3 regions of the Streptomyces sp. NPDC003038 genome follow, and region 2 is predicted to be linked to each of the others. Evidence: riboswitches for the same ligand, from Rfam matches in the RefSeq annotation. Region 2 holds a riboswitch; each other region holds the start of a gene.
What was found. Region 2 has a riboswitch for thiamine pyrophosphate ahead of thiO (glycine oxidase ThiO). Riboswitches for the same ligand answer to the same signal wherever they lie in the genome.
Positions count from the first base shown of each region.

Region 1: it holds a riboswitch for thiamine pyrophosphate, as region 2 does, so the genes downstream of both, thiC (phosphomethylpyrimidine synthase ThiC) here and thiO (glycine oxidase ThiO) in region 2, are expected to answer to the same signal.
Region 3: it holds a riboswitch for thiamine pyrophosphate, as region 2 does, so the genes downstream of both, ABZX75_RS17015 (thiamine ABC transporter substrate-binding protein) here and thiO (glycine oxidase ThiO) in region 2, are expected to answer to the same signal.

Region 1 covers NZ_JBEXNN010000004.1:172,916-176,185, forward strand. The annotation lists gene ABZX75_RS07380 (YibE/F family protein) at 1-1,347, opposite strand, end outside; TPP riboswitch at 1,387-1,532, shown strand; gene thiC (phosphomethylpyrimidine synthase ThiC) at 1,527-3,270, shown strand, end outside.
Region 2 covers NZ_JBEXNN010000016.1:64,735-68,004, reverse strand. The annotation lists gene ABZX75_RS20890 (thiazole synthase) at 1-661, opposite strand, end outside; gene thiS (sulfur carrier protein ThiS) at 664-864, opposite strand; gene thiO (glycine oxidase ThiO) at 861-2,060, opposite strand; TPP riboswitch at 2,058-2,170, opposite strand; gene ABZX75_RS20875 (FAD-dependent oxidoreductase) at 2,252-3,270, shown strand, end outside.
Region 3 covers NZ_JBEXNN010000012.1:18,629-21,898, reverse strand. The annotation lists gene ABZX75_RS17020 (iron ABC transporter permease) at 1-333, opposite strand, end outside; gene ABZX75_RS17015 (thiamine ABC transporter substrate-binding protein) at 420-1,517, opposite strand; TPP riboswitch at 1,603-1,712, opposite strand; gene rlmN (23S rRNA (adenine(2503)-C(2))-methyltransferase RlmN) at 1,830-2,939, opposite strand; gene ABZX75_RS17005 (phosphatidate cytidylyltransferase) at 3,134-3,270, opposite strand, start outside.

The DNA.
Region 1 (3,270 bases), on a different contig from region 2:
TCCCGGCCGATCGGCGGAAACCACCAGAGCCGCCAGCGCCGTCGTCACCGGGACCGAGGCCACGAGCCCGATGGAGCCCACGAGGGTCCGTACGATCTCCTCGGCGACCAGCTCGCTGTTGGCCACCGAACCCATGCTGCTGTTCGCGATCGAGAACAGCAGCAGCAGGGGCAGCGCGGCGCCCGCGTAGGCGAGCACCAGGGTGTTGACCACTGACGCGATGTGGTCCCGGCCGATCCGGATCGCCGCCCGGTACAGGGCCCGAGGTCCCATCGACGGGTCCGCCTGGTGGAGTTCCCACACCGCCGAGGTCTGGGTGACCGTCACATCGTCGAGGACGCCCAGCGATCCGATGATCACGCCCGCGAGCAGCAAACCGCTCATGTCGATGTCCGGGTAGAGCCCGTGGATCAGCCCGGTGTTGTCGTCGGTGTTGCCGCTGAGGAAGGCCCAGTCGATGAACAGCGAACCCAGCAGCCCGATCAGCAGCAGTGAGATGAGTGTGCCGAGTACGGCCACCGAGGTACGGGCGGTCAGGCCGTGGCACATGTACAGCGCGATGAGCATGATGGCGCTGGCCCCGACGACCGCGACGACCAGCGGGTTGGAACCCTGCAGGATGGCCGGGAGGATGAAGAGCGTCAGCACGCCGAAACTGACGACGAGCGCGATCAGTGCGAACAGTCCGCGCATGCGGCCGACGAGGACGACCGCCACGGCGAAGATGCCGGCCAGCAGGGCCATCGGGAACTTGCGGTTCACGTCGATCACGGAGTACTGGAGATCACGGGGCGCGTCCGGCGCGTACGCGACCACCACCTCCTGGCCGTTCTCCAATTGCCGTGGCGCGCCCGGCTGGACGATCTCGACGAAGGTGCGGCCCTTGTCCGGTCCGGTGCCGACCGCGACGGTGGCCTTCTTGCACTCGCCGGTCTGCGCGGCCTGGGCCTCGCGGCCCTCGGGGGTGGTGGTGTCCCCGGTGGGCGGTACCTGCGAGGCGTTCACGGATTTGCAGTCGACCTGCACGAGCGAGACGACCTTGCCCTGCTGGGTCTGTCGGTCGAAGCCCACGCCCGTGCGGTCGTGGTCGGGGGTACCGCCCGGCCAGAGCACCGCCATGCCGATGACGACGGCGGTGGCGAAGGGGATCAGTACGGCCGCGATGACCTTGCGCAGGTGCTTGGAGACGGGGGCCGCCGGGCCGTGGCTGTGGCTGTGGGAATGGCCTGGGGCATGCCCGGGGCCTGAGTGTTCGTGGCCGGTGTGGCCAGTGGGCTCAGTGGGCTCGTTGGGGGGCTGCGGCGAGGACGTCACCGGCCGATCATCGCAAGAGATGAGGGGGCCCACTGTTCAGCACGCCACAGATGACGCTAGCGTGGGGGCACCTTTGCACAACGCGGGAGCTCGGAGCACCGGGCTGAGAGGGCGCTGATCACCGTACGCACGACAGAAATGCGTACGGGAAGAGGCTGCGTCGACCGCCGAACCTGTTACCGGGTAATGCCGGCGTAGGGAGATCAGGTCTCATGACCATTCAGGACGCACGCACGCCTGCCGTCAGCCAGGACGCCGACGGCCAGACCGAGCGCCAGCCGGGCTGGCACAAGGGGTACGTGGCGGGCTCCCGCCCCGACATCCGGGTGCCGGTCCGCCAGGTCCACCTCACCAATGGCAAGGACGTGACGCTGTACGACACGTCCGGGCCGTACACCGACCCGCAGATCGAGACCGACGTGCGCCGCGGCCTGCAGCCGCTGCGTGAGAACTGGATCATCGGCCGCGGTGACACCGAGGAGTACGCGGGCCGTCCCGTGCGCCCCGAGGACGACGGCATCAAGCACACCTCGCCTCGGGGTGGCCTGAAGAACCTCGACGCCGTGTTCCCGGGCCGCCCGCGGCAGCCCCGCCGGGGCCGTGGCGGCGTCGCCGTCACGCAGCTCGCGTACGCCCGACGGGGCGAGATCACCCCGGAAATGGAGTACGTCGCGATCCGCGAGAACGTCTCCCCCGAGGTCGTCCGCGAAGAGATCGCGGCCGGTCGCGCGGTGCTGCCGGCGAACGTGAACCACCCGGAGATCGAGCCGATGATCATCGGCAAGCGGTTCCTGGTGAAGGTCAACGCCAATATCGGCAACTCCGCGGTCACCTCCTCCATCGAGGAGGAAGTCGACAAGATGACCTGGGCGACCAAGTGGGGCGCCGACACGGTCATGGACCTCTCGACGGGTCGCAACATCCACACCACGCGCGAGTGGGTGCTGCGCAACTCCCCCGTCCCGATCGGCACCGTGCCGCTCTACCAGGCATTGGAGAAGGTCGACGGCCGTGCCGAGGACCTGACCTGGGAGATCTACAAGGACACGGTCATCGAGCAGGCGGAGCAGGGCGTCGACTACATGACGGTCCACGCCGGCGTGCTGCTGCCGTACGTGCCGCTGACCGCCCGCCGCAAGACCGGCATCGTTTCGCGTGGCGGCTCGATCATGGCCGCGTGGTGCCTGGCGCACCACAAGGAGAACTTCCTCTACACGAACTTCGAGGAGCTCTGCGACATCCTCGCGACGTACGACGTGACGTACTCGCTGGGTGACGGCCTGCGTCCCGGTTCCATCGCGGACGCCAACGACGCGGCGCAGTTCGCGGAGCTGAAGACGCTGGGCGAGCTGAACACGATCGCCAAGCGGCACAACGTCCAGACGATGATCGAGGGCCCGGGCCACGTCCCGATGCACAAGATCAAGGAGAACATCGACCTTCAGCAGGAGATCTGCGAAGAGGCGCCGTTCTACACGCTCGGCCCGCTGACCACGGACGTCGCGCCCGCCTACGACCACATCACGTCGGGCATCGGCGCCGCGATGATCGCCTGGTGGGGCACCGCGATGCTCTGCTACGTCACGCCCAAGGAGCACCTGGGCCTGCCCAACCGTGACGACGTGAAGACCGGTGTCATCACGTACAAGATCGCCGCGCACGCCGCAGACCTGGCCAAGGGGCACCCCGGTGCCCAGGAGTGGGACGACGCGCTGTCGGACGCGCGGTTCGAGTTCCGTTGGGAGGACCAGTTCAACCTGGCTCTCGACCCGGTCACGGCCCGTGAGTTCCACGACGAGACCCTCCCGGCCGAGCCGGCCAAGACGGCGCACTTCTGCTCCATGTGCGGTCCGAAGTTCTGCTCGATGAAGATCTCGCAGGACATCCGCCGTCAGCACGGCGGGGATCTGAAGGCCGACGAGATCCAGGCGGGCATGGCGGAGAAGTCCGCGGAGT
Region 2 (3,270 bases):
CGGCCATCAGTACCGGCTCCTGCGCCCGCGTCACCGCCGACGCCAGCATCACCGCCGCGCAGCCCAGTTCCATCGCCAGCGCCGCGTCGGAGGCGGTTCCGGCGCCCGCGTCGAGGATGACCGGGATCCCCGCCCGTTCGGTGATCAGCTCGAAGTTGTGCGGGTTGCGGATGCCCATGCCGGAGCCGATGGGGGAGCCCAGCGGCATGATCGCGGCGCAGCCCACGTCCTCCAGCTTCCGCGCGAGCACGGGATCGTCGTTCGTGTACGGGAGGACCGTGAAGCCCTCGTCCACGAGGATCTCGGCCGCGTCCAGCAGCTCCACGCCGTCGGGCAGGAGGGTGCGCTCGTCCGCGACGACCTCCAGCTTGATCCAGTCGGTGCCCAGCGCCTCCCGGGCCAGCCGGGCGGTCAGGACGGCTTCGCCCGCCGTGAAGCAGCCCGCCGTGTTCGGCAGGACCGAGATGCCCAGCTTGGAGAGCACCGACAGCACGGAGCCCTGGACGGTGGGGTCCAGCCGGCGCATCGCCACCGTCGTGAGTTCCGTGCCGGAGGCGATCAGGGCGCGTTCGAGGACGTCCAGGCTCGGGGCCCCGCCCGTACCCATGATCAGGCGGGAGGAGAAGGTCCGGCCGGCGAGGGTGAAGAGGTCGTCCGCCATGGTCAGCCTCCCTGGACGGCGCTGAGGATCTCGACCCGGTCGCCGTCGCCCACCGGTGTGGCCGGCCACTGCCGGCGCGGGACCACGGTCTCGTTGAGCGCGGCGGCCACGCCGGACGGGGCGGCGGTCAGGGTGGCGACCACCGTGTCGAGCGTGGTGCCGGCCGCGACCTCGCGCGGCTCGCCGTTGACGGAGATGGTCATGCGTACGACTCCTGACGCGTGGTGGCGGGCGCCGTCGGGAAGCGGCGCGGGGTGAAGGGGCGTGCGATCTCCGGGAGTTCGCCGGTGGTCAGCAGCTGCGCCATCACCTCGCCGGTGAGCGGGGTCAGCAGTACCCCGTTGCGGTAGTGGCCGGTGGCCAGGTGCAGCCCAGGCAGGTCGGTCGGGCCGATCAGCGGGGCGTTGTCGGGTGAGCCGGGCCGCAGACCGGCCCGGGTCTCGGTGAGGGGGAGTTCGGTGATGCCGGGCACCAGCTCGTGGGCGTCGCGCAGGAGTTCGTACACCCCGCCCGCGGTGACCGTCGTGTCCCAGCCGAGCTCCTCGCTGGTGGCGCCGATGACGAGCTCGCCGTTCTCGCGGGGGACGAGGTAGACGTGGCTGCCGCGCACGACGGCCCGTACGGTCCGCGAGAGGAAGGGCGCGTACGCGGCGGGCACCGCGAGCCGGAGCACCTGGCCCTTGACCGGCCGTACCGGAGCCGTCACCTCCGGCGGTACGCCGGCCAGCCGGCCGCTGAGGGACCCGGCCGCCAGGACCACCTGGTCCGCGCGCAGCTCCGTACCGTCGTCGAGCACCGCTCCGCAGGCCCGGTCGGCGGTCACGAGCAGTCGCGCCGCGGCCGACCGGTGGATCACCACGCCGGCGCCCTCGCAGGCGGTCAGCAGCGCGGACGCGAGCCGGCGCGGGTCGACCTGGTGGTCGCCGTCGACGCGCAGGCCGCCGCGTACGCCCGGGGCCAGCATCGGTTCCAGGCGTCGGCACTCGCGGCCGGTGAGCCACTGCGACTCCAGGCCGCAGCGGCGCTGCAGGGCGTGCAGCTCGCGCAGGTGAAGGCGGTCGTCGGCGTCGAGGGCGACGGCGAGGGTGCCGCAAGCGCGGTAGCCGATGTCCATGCCGCCGGTCGCGTCGGCCAGCTCGGCGGTGAACTCCGGGTAGCGGGCGGCGGAGGCGAGGCCGAGCCCCAGCAGGGCCTCCTCGCCGTAGTGCAGCTCGGTGACGGGGGCGAGCATGCCGGCCGCGACCTGGGCGGCGCCGCCGCCGGGCGCGGGGTCGGCGAGTACGGTGCGCAGCCCGAGCCGGGCCGTGCGCCAGGCGGTGACCAGGCCGATGATCCCGCCCCCGATGACGAGGACGTCGGAGCCTGTCCTCGGAGGTGAGTGCGGTCGTGATGAGTGCATGGGCGTCCAGCCCCTCCCTTCGCCGGCATGACCCGGATCAGGTTCGTACGGTCGGAGGCCGGCCAGCCTCCCTCTCAGCCCGGTGCGCCCGGACTCCCGCGATAGGTACGGTGGCCAGACTAACCCCGCCGCCGACGGCCGGTAAGGCGGCACCTGTTCCTGACGGGCCGTCAGATGATTAGGGTGGCCGGGTGAGCGAGCAGACGGAACAGACTCAGAGCGGCGTCGTGATCGTCGGCGCCGGAATGGCCGGGGTGCAGACCGCGGTCGCCCTGCGGGAGCAGGGCTTCGCGGGCCCCGTGACCCTGCTGGGCGCCGAACCCCACCAGCCCTACGACCGCCCCCCGCTGTCCAAGGCGGTGCTGCTCGGCAAGGCCGAGGACTCCGCCTTCGACGTGGACTTCGAGGAACTCGGCATCGAGCTCAGGCTCGGGACCGAGGTCACCGGGCTGCGGGCCGCCGAGCGCGAGCTGGACACGGAGGCGGGACCGGTCCCGTACGAGGTCCTCGTACTGGCGACGGGCGCCCGACCGCTGACCCTGCCCGGGTCCGAGGGCGTCCCGGGCGTGCACCTGCTGCGCACGCTGGACGACGCGGCGCGGCTGCGGCCCGTCCTGGCGGCGGCGCCCGCGATCGTCGTCGTCGGGGCGGGGTGGATCGGCGCGGAGTTCGCCACCGCCGCCCGGGAGGCGGGCTGCGCGGTGACCGTGGTCGAGGCGGCGGACCGGGTCCTGGCGGGCGCCCTGCCCGCGGAGGTCGCGGAGCCGATGGGGCACTGGTACGCGCGGGCGGGCGCCCGGCTGATCACCGGTGCGAAGGTCGCCGCGATCGAGGAGGGCCGGGTCCTGCTCGCGGACGGCCGCGAGCTGGCGGCCGGCGCGGTGGTCGTGGGCATCGGAGCCCGTCCGGCCACCGGGTGGCTGGCGGGCAGCGGCGTGGAGCTGGGCCCGGACGGCTCGGTCACCGCCGACGCGTACCTGCGGACCTCGCTGCCCGGCGTGTACGCGGTCGGCGACTGCTCCTCCTTCCCCTCGGCCCGTTACGGGACGCGGCTGCTGGTCCACCACTGGGACAACGCGCTCCAGGGGCCGAGGGCGGTCGCGGCGAACATCCTCGCGGGCGAGCCGGCCGCGGTCTACGACCCGGTGCCCTACTTCTGGTCGGAGCAGTTCGGCCGCTTCGTGCAGTACGCCGGCTACCACGGCGGGGA
Region 3 (3,270 bases), on a different contig from region 2:
CCCGCCCCGCCCGACGAGGGCGAGGAAGGCCGTACCGACGACCACGGTCGGGAGCACGAACGGAACCGTGACCACCGCCCGCAGCAGCTGCTTGCCGGGGAATTCGAAGCGCGCGAAGACGTACGCGCCGGGGAGCGCGATCAGCAGCGTGAGGGCGGTGGACGCGAGCGCCTGCCAGGTGGTGAACCAGAGCACGTCCGCGATGTCGGACCGGGTCAGCACCTCGCCGATCCGGCCGAACTGCCAGCCGGCGCCGGTCCTGAGCCCGCGCCCGACGATCGCGGCGACGGGATAGGCGAAGAACAGCCCGAAGAAGGCGAGGGGCACGGCCATCAGGGCGAGCCGCACCGCGGTCGCCCGACGGCCTCCGGGGGCCGGTGCGGCGCCACCCGGCGCCGCACCCGGCTCGTTCGTGACGCCTACTTCACGACGATCGAGGACCATGCCTTGACCCACTGCTCACGGTTCTCGGCGATGGTCTGCGGAGCCACGTGCTCCGGCTTCTCGACCACCACACCGTGCTTCGTGAACAGCTCCGGCAGCTTCGCGTCCTTCACGACCGGGTTCACGAACATCTGGAGCGGCATGTCCTCCTGGAACTTCTTGCTCACGAGGAAGTCGAGCAGCGCCCTGCCGCCCTCCTCGTTCTTCGCCCCCTTCAGCAGACCCGCGAACTCGATCTGGCGGAAGCAGGTGCCGGTGGCGACGCCCGTCGGAGCCTCGGCCGGCTGCGGCTCGGAGTACAGCACCTCGACCGGCGGGCTGGAGGCGTAGGAGACGACCAGGGGCCGGTCGCCCTTGGCCTTCTTGCCGCCCGCGGAACCGGAGAAGCGCTCGTTGTAGGCCTGCTCCCAGCCGTCGACGACCTCGACGCCGTTCGCCTTGAGCTTGCTCCAGTAGTCCTTCCAGCCTTCCTCTCCGTACTTGCCGACGGAGGCGAGGAGGAAGCCGAGGCCGGGCGAGGATGTGGCGGCGTTCTCGGTGACCAGCAGGTTCTTGTACTCCGGCTTGATCAGGTCGTCCAGCGTCTGCGGCGGGGCGAGCTTCTTGTCGGCGAAGTACTGCTTGTCGTAGTTGACGCAGATGTCACCGGAGTCGACCGGGGTGACCCGGTGCTCCTTGTCGAGCTGGTACTCCGGCTTCACCTCGCCCAGGCCCTTGGCCTCGTAGGCGGTGAAGATGCCGTTGTCGAGTGCGCGCGAGAGGAGCGTGTTGTCGACGCCGAAGAAGACGTCGCCGCGAGGGGCGCCCTTGGTGAGGATCTCCTGGTTCAGCGCCGCGCCCGCGTCTCCGGACTTCAGCACCTTGACCGTGTAGCCGCTCTGCTGCTCGAAGTCCTTCAGGACCGTGTCGGTCACGTTGAAGGAGTCGTGGGAGACGAGCGTGACGGTCTTGGACTTCGGGGCGTCACTCGCGCCCGCGGGCTTGTCCTCGGCGTCGCCTCCGCAGGCACTGAGGGTGGTGACACCCAGTGCGGCCGCGAGCGCCGCGCCCGCGATCTTCTTGGTGGTGCTCACTGGTGAATTCCTCCTGGGATGACCAGGAGAAGACGCGGCCCTGCCCGGCGCTCTGTCCGAGCGGACGCCGGGCAGGGCGCAACAGCTTGAGTGGTGACCGAACTTCCTACCCCGAATGACCGGGGCGAGGTTCAGAGGGTCTGCGGGTGACGGATACCGCACTCTCAGCGCTGTGGCGCTCCCCTGTCGGAATATGAAATTGGTTCGGCCACAGGGTACCCCGTGGCCGAATACGAACGATCGAGGAGGTTCTTCCAGGTCCCGGTCGGCCCCTAAGCGGCCTCGGGGAAGTGAGGCACGCCCCGAGGCCGCTCAGCGCTCCGACGCGGCCAGCTGGCCGCAGGCGCCGTCGATCTCCTGGCCACGGGTGTCCCGTACGGTCACGGGCACGCCGTGCCGGGCGATGGCCTCCACGAAGGCCTTCTCGTCCTCGGGACGCGAGGCGGTCCACTTGGAGCCCGGCGTCGGGTTCAGCGGGATCAGGTTGACGTGCACGCGCTTGCCCTTGAGCAGCTTGCCGAGCAGGTCACCACGCCAGGCCTGGTCGTTGATGTCCCGGATCAGGGCGTACTCGATGGAGATCCGGCGGCCCGACTTCTCGGCGTACTCCCAGGCCGCGTCCAGGACCTCGCGGACGTTCCACCGCGTGTTCACGGGTACGAGCGTGTCGCGCAGCTCGTCGTCCGGTGCGTGCAGCGAGACGGCGAGACGGCACTTGAAGCCCTCGTCGGCGAAGCGCAGCATGGCCGGGACCAGGCCTACGGTCGAGACGGTGATGCCGCGCTGCGACAGGCCCAGGCCGTCGGGCTCCGGGTCGGTCAGGCGGCGGATGGCGCCGACGACGCGCTTGTAGTTGGCCAGCGGCTCGCCCATGCCCATGAAGACGATGTTCGACAGCCGGGCCGGGCCGCCGGGGACCTCTCCGTCGCGCAGGGCGCGCATGCCGTCGACGATCTGGTGCACGATCTCGGCCGTGGAGAGGTTGCGGTCGAGGCCGGCCTGCCCGGTGGCGCAGAACGGGCAGTTCATACCGCAGCCGGCCTGCGAGGAGATGCACATGGTGACCCGGTCGGGGTAGCGCATCAGCACGGACTCGACGAGCGTGCCGTCGTGCAGCTTCCACAGGGTCTTGCGGGTGGTGTCCTCGTCGCACGAGATGTGCCGGACGACGTTCATCAGGTCCGGCAGGAGCTCCTGCCGGAGCTTCTCGCGAGCGCCCGCCGGGATGTCCGTCCACTCGGCCGGGTCGTGCGCGTACCGGGCGAAGTAGTGCTGCGAGAGCTGCTTGGCCCGGAAGGGCTTCTCACCGATCGCGGCGACCGCCTCGCGGCGCTCCTCGGGGGTCAGGTCGGCAAGGTGCCGGGGCGGCAGTTTCGCTCCGCGGGGAGCGACGAAAGTGAGTTCTCCGGGACGGGGGGCCATGAGCGGGTACTCCTCAGTGGAACGAGGCCCGGGCGACCTCCGCGGCAACGGAGTGACGGCAATGGCTCGACCGGAGCCAGGCGACCTCACAGGGCGCCCCCCGCGGTCGGGGGGCAGGAAAAGGCGCGCCGCTCGTGAGTGGCGCGCCTTCCAGGATAACCCGGGCAGATCTGCCCGTGCCCACGCCAGCCGTATCAGCCCGTGCCGACGAATGCCGCCAGCAGCAGCCACACCACCGGAGCCGTCGGCAGCAGGGAGTCCAGCCGGTCCATGATGCCGCCGTGGCCGGGCAGCAGGGTCCCCATGTCCTTGATGCCCAGGTCCCGCTTGA